3 regions of the Bradyrhizobium sp. Ken64 genome follow, and region 2 is predicted to be linked to each of the others. Evidence: predicted binding sites of a transcription regulator. Region 2 holds the regulator's gene; each other region holds the start of a gene.
The links. The regulator PhoB, encoded in region 2, activates phosphate uptake and scavenging genes when phosphate is short. The targets are predictions, from matches to a motif close to TGTCATNNANCTGTCAT.

Region 1: ugpB (sn-glycerol-3-phosphate ABC transporter substrate-binding protein UgpB) is a predicted target of PhoB. The motif match lies at 1,736-1,752, and genes of this name have one in related genera.
Region 3: AC0L2F_RS35115 (UDP-2,3-diacylglucosamine diphosphatase) is a predicted target of PhoB. The motif match lies at 1,370-1,386, and genes of this name have one in related genera.

Annotation. Positions count from the first base shown of each region.
Region 1 covers NZ_JBVVPA010000007.1:255,751-259,022, forward strand. The annotation lists gene ugpA (sn-glycerol-3-phosphate ABC transporter permease UgpA) at 1-305, opposite strand, end outside; gene ugpB (sn-glycerol-3-phosphate ABC transporter substrate-binding protein UgpB) at 353-1,669, opposite strand; gene AC0L2F_RS15390 (CaiB/BaiF CoA transferase family protein) at 2,086-3,272, opposite strand, start outside.
Region 2 covers NZ_JBVVPA010000056.1:764-4,035, reverse strand. The annotation lists gene AC0L2F_RS35455 (aspartate aminotransferase family protein) at 1-173, opposite strand, end outside; gene AC0L2F_RS35450 (GcrA family cell cycle regulator) at 629-1,141, shown strand; gene phoB (phosphate regulon transcriptional regulator PhoB) at 1,346-2,053, opposite strand; gene phoU (phosphate signaling complex protein PhoU) at 2,068-2,784, opposite strand; gene pstB (phosphate ABC transporter ATP-binding protein PstB) at 2,795-3,272, opposite strand, start outside.
Region 3 covers NZ_JBVVPA010000050.1:11,791-15,062, forward strand. The annotation lists gene AC0L2F_RS35100 (c-type cytochrome) at 1-26, shown strand, start outside; gene AC0L2F_RS35105 (Lrp/AsnC ligand binding domain-containing protein) at 51-296, opposite strand; gene thiD (bifunctional hydroxymethylpyrimidine kinase/phosphomethylpyrimidine kinase) at 426-1,226, shown strand; gene AC0L2F_RS35115 (UDP-2,3-diacylglucosamine diphosphatase) at 1,410-2,222, shown strand; gene AC0L2F_RS35120 (glycosyltransferase family 4 protein) at 2,237-3,272, shown strand, end outside.

The DNA.
Region 1 (3,272 bases), on a different contig from region 2:
CCACGCAGCGGCTTGTCCGCCATCACGGCGAGCAGCAGCGCGAAGGATAGCGATGAGACCGCGATGGCGAACGAGAACAAGAAGGTCCGGACGATCGCCTCGAAATAGGCCGCGTCCTTGAACAGCTCGATGTAATTCTCGAACCAGACAAAGGTGGTCGACAGACCGAAGGCGTCCTGGAGCAGGAAGGACTGGATCACCGCCTGCAGGGCCGGCCAATAGAAGAAAATCAGGACGATCGCGAGCTGCGGCGCAACCAGCGCGTACGGTAACAGCCTTGACTGGAAAATGGCTTGCTTTTGCATGATGCCAGCAGGGCGGCAGGCCGGGTCGCGGCCTGCCGCTCATTGCCTCACTTGACGGCGGTCTTTTCGAACTGCCGCAGCATCGTGTTGCCGCGCTCGACGGCGGAATCCAGCGCCTGCTTGGCGGTCTTCTTGCCGGCCAGCGCCTGCTCGATCTCTTCCGACCAGACGTCACGCAACTGAACCATGTTGCCGAGGCGCAGACCGCGCGAATTCTCGGTCGGCTCCTTGTTGGTCAGCTCCAGCAGCGGGGTCTCGAGATAGGGCTGATCCTTGTAGAAGCCCTCGGCCTTGGCCTTCTCATAAGCAGCCTTGGTGATCGGCAGATAGCCCGAGGCCTTGTGGATATAGACCTGACGATCGGTGTCCGAGAGGAAGGTCAGGAATTTCGCGACGCCCTTGTATTCCTCGGCCGATTTGCCGCCCATGACCCAGAGCGAAGCGCCGCCGATGATCGAGTTCTGCGGTGCGCCCTTGACGTCGGGATAATAGGGCATCGGCACGGCGGTGAAGTTGAACTTGGCCTGCGCCTTGACGTTGCCGAAGAACGCCGACGAGGTCAGGTAGATCGGGCATTCGCCGGAGGTGAAGCGACCCTCGCCGGTGTTGGTGCGGCCTGCATAGTCATAGGTCTTGGTCTTCTGCAGCTCGACCAGGGTTTCGAGATGCTTGACCTGAAGCGGTCCGTTGAATTCGAGCACGGTGTCGAATCCGTCGAGGCCGTTGGCCTTGCTGGCGAGCGGAACGTTGTGCCAGGCGGAGAGCTGCTCGAGATTGACCCAGGTGACCCAGGAGCCGGAGAAGCCGCAGGTGTCATGACCGGCAGCCTTCAGCTTCTTGGCGGCCTCGAACGTTTCGGGCCAGGTCTTCGGAATCTCGACGTTCGCCTTCTTGAGCTCGTCGAGGTTGACCCACATCACGGTCGAGGACGAGTTGAAGGGGAATGAGAGCATCTCGCCCTTCGACGTCGAATAGTAGCCGGTGATGGCGGGCAGGTAGATCTTGGGGTCGAACTTCTCGCCGGCGTCGGCCATCAGCTTGTAGACGGGCTTCACGGCGCCGGTCGCGGCCATCATGGTCGCGGTGCCGACTTCGAACACCTGCATGATGTGCGGGGCGTTGCCGGCGCGGAACGCCGCGATGCCGGCGTTCATCGTATCGGGATAGTTGCCCTTGTAGGTCGGGATCACCTTGTAGTCGCTCTGCGACGCGTTGAAGTCGGTGGCGAGCTTGACGATGACGTCGTTGTTGGCGCCGGTCATCGCGTGCCACCACTGGATTTCGGTCGCGGCCAAGACCGGTGAGGCCGATAGGCCAACCGTGAGTGCAACAGCGGCAGCCGCTCCAAAGTGTCTAAGAGCCATCAAGTAAACCTCCCTTGGCCGTTCTCTTGGGCCGTCAAAAATGATCGCTTGCGCTAGCAGCGCCATATGACGTTCACATGACTGTGTAAGCGGCCGAAACGAAAGCGGCAAGCGCGGCAAAAGGGAAGCCGTCAAATAGGCGAATGCCGCGCGCGCAGCGCCCTCCGTTCGCGCTGCACGGAGCGTCCGCGCCGCAGTGCGGCATTGGACGTCATCGCGGAATGGCAGTGGAAGATCGCCGATGCCGCTGCGGGCTCGAAAACCGCTCCCGCTTGCGGGAGAGGTCGCGCCGAAGGCGCGGGTGAGGGCTCTCTCCGCTTGGGGATTGTCCCGTTGCGGAGACACCCTCTCCCCAACCCTCTCCCGCAAGCGGGCGAGGGAGCGCACCTACGGTGAGGCTCGATCTTCGTCTTATCTCAGCGCTTGCGCTGGGGTCCGCAGACCGTGCCCTGCTCCACCATCGCGTCAATCTCGGACCTGGTGTAGCCGAATTCGCCGAGCACCTCGGCCGCGTGCTCGCTGAATTTCGGCGGCAGGCGACGCAGGCTCGGCTTGCTGCGGTCGAGCCGGATCGGCGACGCCACGCCCTTGTACCAGTCCTTCTCGATAATATCGCCGCGGGCGATCGTGTGCGGGTTGGTCAACGCCTGGTCGATCTTCTGCACGGGGCCTGCGGGCAGGCCGGCGGCAAGCAGGCGATTGCACAGCGGCTCGGCCTCGTGCTGGCTGAACACGGTGGCGAGCTCGGCCCGCAGCGCTTCGCGATTGGCGATGCGGTCCTTGTTGCGCGCAAAACGCGGATCGGTGCCGAGCTCGGGCTTGCCGATCTCCTTGGCGAGCTTGCGGAAGGTGCCGTCATTGCCGACGCCGATGAAGATGTTGTCGGTCTTGGTCGGGAAGATCGCATAGGGCACGAGGTTGGGATGCTCGTTGCCGGTGAGCGCCGGCGGCTTGCCGTGCATGAAATAATTCGCGGTGTGCGGATGCATGATGGCGAGACCGGTCTCGTACAGCGTGGTCTCCAGGAACTGGCCCTGGCCCGAGCGCTGACGCTCCGACAGCGCCATCAGGATGCCGATCGCCGCATAGAGGCCGGTGCCGATGTCGACCAGCGGCACGCCGATCCGCATCGGTCCGCTCTCGGGCGAGCCGGTCGCCGCGATCATGCCGGTCATGGCCTGGATGATGGCGTCATAGCCGGGATTGCCGCCACGCGGGCCGTCGGCGCCGAAGCCGCAGATCCGGCAATGGACGAGGCGCGGGAATTTCTCGCGCAACACCTCGTTGCCGATGCCCCATTTCTCCAACGTGCCCGGCTTGAAGTTCTCGATCAGGACGTCGGCGCTCTCCAGCATCTTGAGCAGCACGGTCCGGCCGCCCTCGGAGGCGAGGTCGAGGCCGATCGAGCGCTTGTTGCGGTTGATGCCGATGAAATAGGCCGCGTCCTCCTCGTGGAAGGGAGGGCCCCAGTCGCGCACCTCGTCGCCTGCGGGCGGCTCGACCTTGATCACGTCGGCGCCGTGGTCAGCGAGAATCTGGGTGCAATAGGGACCGCCGAGCACGCGCGTGAGATCGATGACGCGCAGGCCGCTCATTGCACCCG
Region 2 (3,272 bases):
GCCGCGACCAGCGCCGGATGGGCATGGCCGAGTGCATTCACCGCCACCCCTGAGGTGAAATCCAGATAGCGCTCGCCATTGGTCGCGATCAGCCAGCAGCCTTCGCCACGCTCGAAACCGAGGTCGGACCTGGCGAAAACGGGGAGCAAATGCGGCGCTGCGCTGTTAGTCATGACGGTCACTTGAATGTTGCGGACGGCGTGAGCGTGCATTGCGCAACGCACCATCTACCGGCCCGGAAAACGAAACGTGCCGCCTCTTGAGGGCGGCACGCACGACTATCTTAGGCCTGGTGAAACGGGTGTCAATGCCGCCCGGAAAGCCTCGCGAAACGCTGAATCCGTAGTCTTGCGGTGCCGATTTTGCGGGATTTAGCCACGGAACATGTGGAAGCGAGTCGGCGGACTCTTGCGCGGGAGTCACGCCATATTGTAGCGTTTGGATTGTCAGATACGACATCTCGTGCAGTGGTTCTGATCTTTAAGTCCTTATGTACCGGCGTAAACGTTCGGGCGTTCAAGACGCGCCCGGCGAGCCTTAAGGGATTCTGGCGGCACGGGTTTTTGAAGGCTTAGGCATTCGCTGCGAGGCCCCAGGATGGCTGGCGCGCAGCGAGGGAAAGGGTGCAATGACGGTTTTGACCTGGTCCGATGATCGCGTCGAGCAGCTGAAAAAGCTCTGGGAGGCCGGACTTTCGGCCAGCCAGATCGCGGCGGAGCTCGGCAATGTGACCCGCAATGCCGTGATCGGCAAAGTGCACAGGCTCGGCCTTTCGGGCCGCGCCAAGAGCCCATCATCGGCAGCGCCCCGGCCGCGCAAGGCGCGCCCCGCGCAGCACATGATGCGGGTGAGCCGCCCGATCTCGCGCGGCAACACCGCGCTGGCGCAGGCGTTTGAGGTCGAGGCGGAGCCGGATCCGGTCACCTACGACAACGTGGTGCCGATGAGCCAGCGGCTGTCGCTGCTGGAATTGAACGAGGCGACCTGCCACTGGCCGGTCGGCGATCCGTCGAGCCCGGACTTCTTCTTCTGCGGTGGACGGGCGCTGTCCGGCCTGCCCTATTGCGCCCAGCACTCGCGCGTCGCGTACCAGCCGGCGTCGGATCGGCGCCGCGCACCGGTGAAGCCGGGTCCGCGCTAATCCGGCAAGTCGTCGCGCGAAGACAGTTCAATTGTAGTGTCGTCCTGGCGAAAGCCAGGACCCATACTCCGAGCACGCAGTTGTTGCGCGAAAGGGGTCACTCCGAGTCTTCGCCAAACCACTCCCTGTGGTTATGGGTCCCGGATCAGCGCTCGCTTCGCTCGCTTGTCCGGGATGACGGCTGAGAACCTCAAGCCTGCAACCCTACACCTGCTCCGCCTTCGCGAAGCGATCATCCAGCGCGTAACCGGCGCCGCGGACGGTGCGGATCGGGTCCTGCTCGCGGCCGAGATTGAGCAGCTTGCGCAGGCGGCCGATATGCACGTCGACGGTGCGCTCGTCGATATAGATGTCGCGGCCCCAGACGCTGTCGAGCAGTTGCTCGCGCGAGAACACCCGCCCCGGGTGCTCCAGGAAGAACTCCAGCAGGCGATATTCGGTCGGACCGAGATCGATCGGCCGGCCCGAGCGCGCCACGCGGCGCTTGTCGCGGTCGAGCTCGATGTCGCCAAAAGCAAGGACGGTGGCGAGCCGCTCCGGGCTTGCGCGCCGCAGCAGGCCCTTCACGCGCGCCAGCAGCTCCGGCACCGAGAACGGCTTGACGATGTAATCGTCGGCGCCGGTCGCAAGACCCCGCACCCGCTCGCTCTCCTCGCCGCGCGCGGTGAGCATGATGATCGGGAGCTGCTTGGTCTCGGGACGGGTGCGCAGCCGCCGGCACAATTCGATGCCTGACAGGCCCGGCAGCATCCAGTCGAGCACGATCAGATCGGGGATGTGCTCCTTGAGGCGGGTGTCGGCGTCGTCGCCGCGCATCACCGTCTCGACGTCATAGCCGTCGCCTTCGAGGTTGTAGCGGAGAAGCTCGGTCAGGGCTTCCTCGTCCTCAACCACCATAATGCGTGCGCCCATCGGGTCGTCGCTCCTTAAGTGTTCGGTACCGTGTTGGCGAAGGTCGTCATGTCGCCCTTCGGCCGCTTGTCGGTGATCGCCTGGCCCTCGATCATGTAGAACACGGTCTCGGCGATGTTGGTGGCGTGGTCGCCGATCCGCTCGATGTTCTTGGCGCAGAACATCAAATGGATACAGAACGAGATGTTGCGCGGATCCTCCATCATGTAGGTGAGGAGCTCGCGGAACAGCGAGGTGCAGATGGCGTCGACTTCCTCGTCGCCCTTCCACACCGCCATCGCCGCTGGCAGATCATGCGCGGCATAGGCGTCCAGCACCGACTTGACCTGCTGCTGCACGAGGTCGGTCATGTGCTCGAGGCCGCGGAACAGCTTGAGCGGATGGAAGTCCGTCTCCAGCGCCGCGACGCGCTTACCCATGTTCTTGGCGAGGTCGCCGATGCGCTCGAGATCGGTCGCGACGCGCATGGCGCCAACGATCTCGCGCAGATCGACCGCCATCGGCTGGCGGCGGGCGATGGTGAGCACCGCGCGCTCCTCGATGCGCTTCTGCAGCGCGTCGAGCTCGGTGTCGGTTGCGACGACGCGCTGCCCGAGCGGGACGTCGCGGCGGATCAGTGCGTCGACGGACTCGACGATCATGCGTTCGGCGATCCCGCCCATCTCCGCAACCAGGCGGGTGAGTTCCTGGAGGTCGGTGTCGAAAGCCTTTGCGGTATGTTCGGAAGCCATGTCGCGTCTCCTAGCCGAACCGGCCGGTGATGTAATCCTGCGTGCGCCGGTCGGTCGGCGACGTGAAGATCTTGCTGGTATCGTCGAACTCGATCAGCTCGCCGAGATACATGAAGGCGGTCTTGTCTGAGACGCGCGCCGCCTGCTGCATGTTATGGGTGACGATCGCGATCGTGTAGTCCTCGGACAGCTCCTGGATCAGCTCCTCGACCTTGGCGGTCGAGATCGGGTCGAGCGCCGAACAGGGTTCGTCGAACAGGATCACCTCGGGCCGCACCGCGACGGTGCGGGCGATGCAGAGGCGCTGCTGCTGGCCGCCGGAGAGCGACAGGCCGGAGGCGTTGAGCTTGTCCTTGACCTCGTTCCACAGCGCGCCGCCGCGCAGCGCCTTCTCGACGCGGCCGTCCATCTCGGACTTCGAGATCTTCTCATAGAGACGGATGCCGAACGCAATGTTCTCGTAGATCGTCATCGGGAACGGCGTCGGC
Region 3 (3,272 bases), on a different contig from region 2:
CCAAGCGCAAGGAGGGCGGCGCCTGATCAGGCCCGCCCTTTTCCGGACGATCAACTCGCGCCAAACGCCTTGAAGGTGATGATGGTGAGGGTGTCCTGGATCCCGGGCAGCACCTGCACCTTCTCGTTGACGAAGTGGCCGATATCGGTGTCATTGTCGACGTAGAACTTCACCAGCAGGTCGTATTGACCGGCCGTGGAATAGATCTCGGAGGCGATCTCGGCTTCGGCAAGCGCATTGGCGACCACATAGGATTGACCGAGCTTGCATTTGATCTGGACGAAAAAGGGAACCATCGCGGTCACTCCGAAAGCATATCTGGCGGCTAATAGGCCAAACCCGGCCGGATTTAGCAAGCGAACTTGCTGGGCTCGGGGAGGCGCGCTAGGACGGGCCATGGCTTCGAAAACGCGGAAAATCGCCCCATGACGACGCCCGTCGCGCTGACCATTGCCGGCTCCGATTCGAGCGGCGGCGCCGGCATCCAGGCCGACCTGAAGACCTTTGCCGCGTTCGGCGTTTTTGGCGCTTCCGCCATCACGGCGCTGACGGCGCAGAACACCCGCGGCGTCACCGGCATTCACGCGGTGCCCGCCGAATTCGTCACAGCGCAAATCGACGCGGTGTTTTCCGATCTCGAAGTCGGCGCGGTCAAGATCGGCATGGTGGCGCAAGCCGCCAGCATCGATGCGATCGCGGCCGCGCTGTCGCGCTGGGCGCCCCGGCATATCGTGCTCGATCCCGTGATGGTGGCGACATCGGGTGATCGCCTGCTCGCGTCCGAAGCCGTCGACGCCCTGCGCATCAAATTGATGCCGCTGGCCTCGGTGATCACACCCAATCTGCCTGAGGCCGCGGCTCTGCTCGGCGAACCGGTCGCGGCCAGCGAGGCCGAGATCGAAAGCCAGGGGCGCCGGCTGCTGGCGCTCGGCTGCCGGGCGGTCCTGATCAAGGGCGGGCACGGCGAGGGCGCCGAGAGCATCGACTATCTCGTCGATGCCAGGACGACGATCGCGCTCGCCGCGCCGCGCGTTGCCACTCGCAACACCCATGGCACCGGCTGCTCGCTGTCCTCGGCGGTTGCCGCGGGGCTCGCCAGAGGCGAGGATCTCGAGCGCGCCGTGCGCAACGCCAAGACCTGGATCAGCGCGGCGATCGCGGCCGCCGATCGCTTCAGCGTCGGCCACGGCCACGGCCCGATCCATCATTTCCACAAATTCTACTGACGCCGCTCGCGAGCGCGCCGCGGTTCCGGGTTCTTGCGGAGGCCGCTGCGACGCCATGTCGCCTGATTGTCGCATGCGACTGATATTCGCGGGTGGGCGAGGCAAGCGCGATTCGTATCCGAAGGTGCCTCAAAGGTTCAATTGGTCATCCCCCTGTCACGGGACATTGTTACAGGCTGGCGCATGGGAAGTTACGATGTGAGTGACGAGAGCCCGGAGCGGCGCTTTCGCACGTTGTTCATCTCCGACGTTCATCTCGGAGCCCGCGGTTCTCAAGCCGACCTTCTGCTCGACTTCCTGCGTTTCCATGATGCCGACACGATCTATCTCGTCGGCGACATCGTCGACGGTTGGGCGCTGAAATCGAGCTGGCATTGGCCGCAATCGCATAACGACCTGGTCCAGAAGCTTTTGCGCAAGGCGCGCAAGGGCGCCAAGGTCATCTACATCCCCGGTAATCACGACGAGTTCCTGCGCAACTATTACGGCACGCATTTCGGCGGCATCGACGTGGTCGAGAACACCGTCCACACCGGCGCGGACGGCAAGCGCTATCTCGTCATCCACGGCGACATCTTCGACCTCGTCGTGCAGAACGCACGCTGGCTCGCCCATCTCGGCGACAAGGCCTACGATTTCGCGATCCAGCTCAATCGGTTCGTCAACTTCTTCCGGCGCATGTTCAAGGTGCCCTATTGGTCGCTGTCGCAATGGGCCAAGCAGAAGGTGAAGAATGCGGTGAACTACATCGGCGCATTCGAGCAGGCGCTCGCGGCAGAGGCGCGGCGTCACGACGCCGACGGCGTGATCTGCGGTCACATCCACTACGCGGTGATCCGCGACGAGGGCGGCATCCGCTACATGAATTGCGGCGACTGGGTCGAGAGCTGTACGGCGCTGGTCGAGCACGACGACGGCCGTTTCGAGATCATCACCTGGGCGGACCAGGCCGAGAAGCCGGCACAGGTCCCGCAGGTTGCAGCCAGAGCTGCATGACAAAAGGCAGCCTGATGCGCATCCTGGTCGCGACCGACGCCTGGCACCCGCAAGTCAACGGTGTGGTTCGGACGCTGACCAAACTTGCTGACGGTGCCAAAAGCCTCGACGTCGAATTCTCGTTCCTGACGCCGCAATCGTTCCGCACCTTTGCGATGCCGAGCTACCGTGACGTGCGGCTGGCCATGCCGCGGCCGGGCAGAATCGCAAAGCTGATCGAAGAGGCGCACCCGGACAGCATCCACATCGCGACGGAGGGTCCGATCGGCCTGATGGTTCGGCGTTATTGCCGCCAGCGCAAGCTGCCCTTCACGACCAGCTTCCACACCCGCTTTCCCGAATATGTCCGCGCCCGCGTGCCGGTGCCGGGCTCGCTGATCTGGCGGGCGCTGCGCCGATTTCACAGCCCCAGCCGCGCCGTGATGGCGGCAACGCCGGCGCTCGCCAGCGAGCTGACCGAGCGCGGCTTCGACAATGTCGTGCTGTGGCCGCGCGGCGTCGACACCCATTTGTTCCATCCCCGCGCGATTGATCTCTGCCTGCCGGCACCGGTGTTCCTCTCGGTCGGCCGGGTCGCGGTGGAGAAGAATCTCGAGGCGTTCCTCGACCTCGACCTGCCCGGCACCAAGGTGATCGTCGGCGATGGTCCGGCGCGTGTCGCGCTGGAGGAGGCCTATCCGGACGCGATCTTCCTCGGCGAAAAGCACGGCGAGGAGCTGGCGGACATCTACGCGGCCGCTGACGTCTTCGTGTTTCCGAGCAAGACCGACACGTTCGGTCTCGTCCTGCTCGAAGCGCTGGCGAGCGGCCTGCCGGTCGCGGCCTTCCCGGTGAAGGGCCCCCGCGACGTGATCGGCGATGCCCCGGTCGGCGCGCTCGATCACGATCTGCGCGGTGCCTGCTTCGCCGCGCTGGACATCTCCCGGCAGGACTGCGTCGAATTCGCCGCCAACTACACCTGGGAAGCCTCGGCCCGGGCTTTTATCGACAGCATTTTGGCGGTCGGTGCGGTGCTGCCGGGCCGGAACGGGGCAGAACCGGCGCGATTCG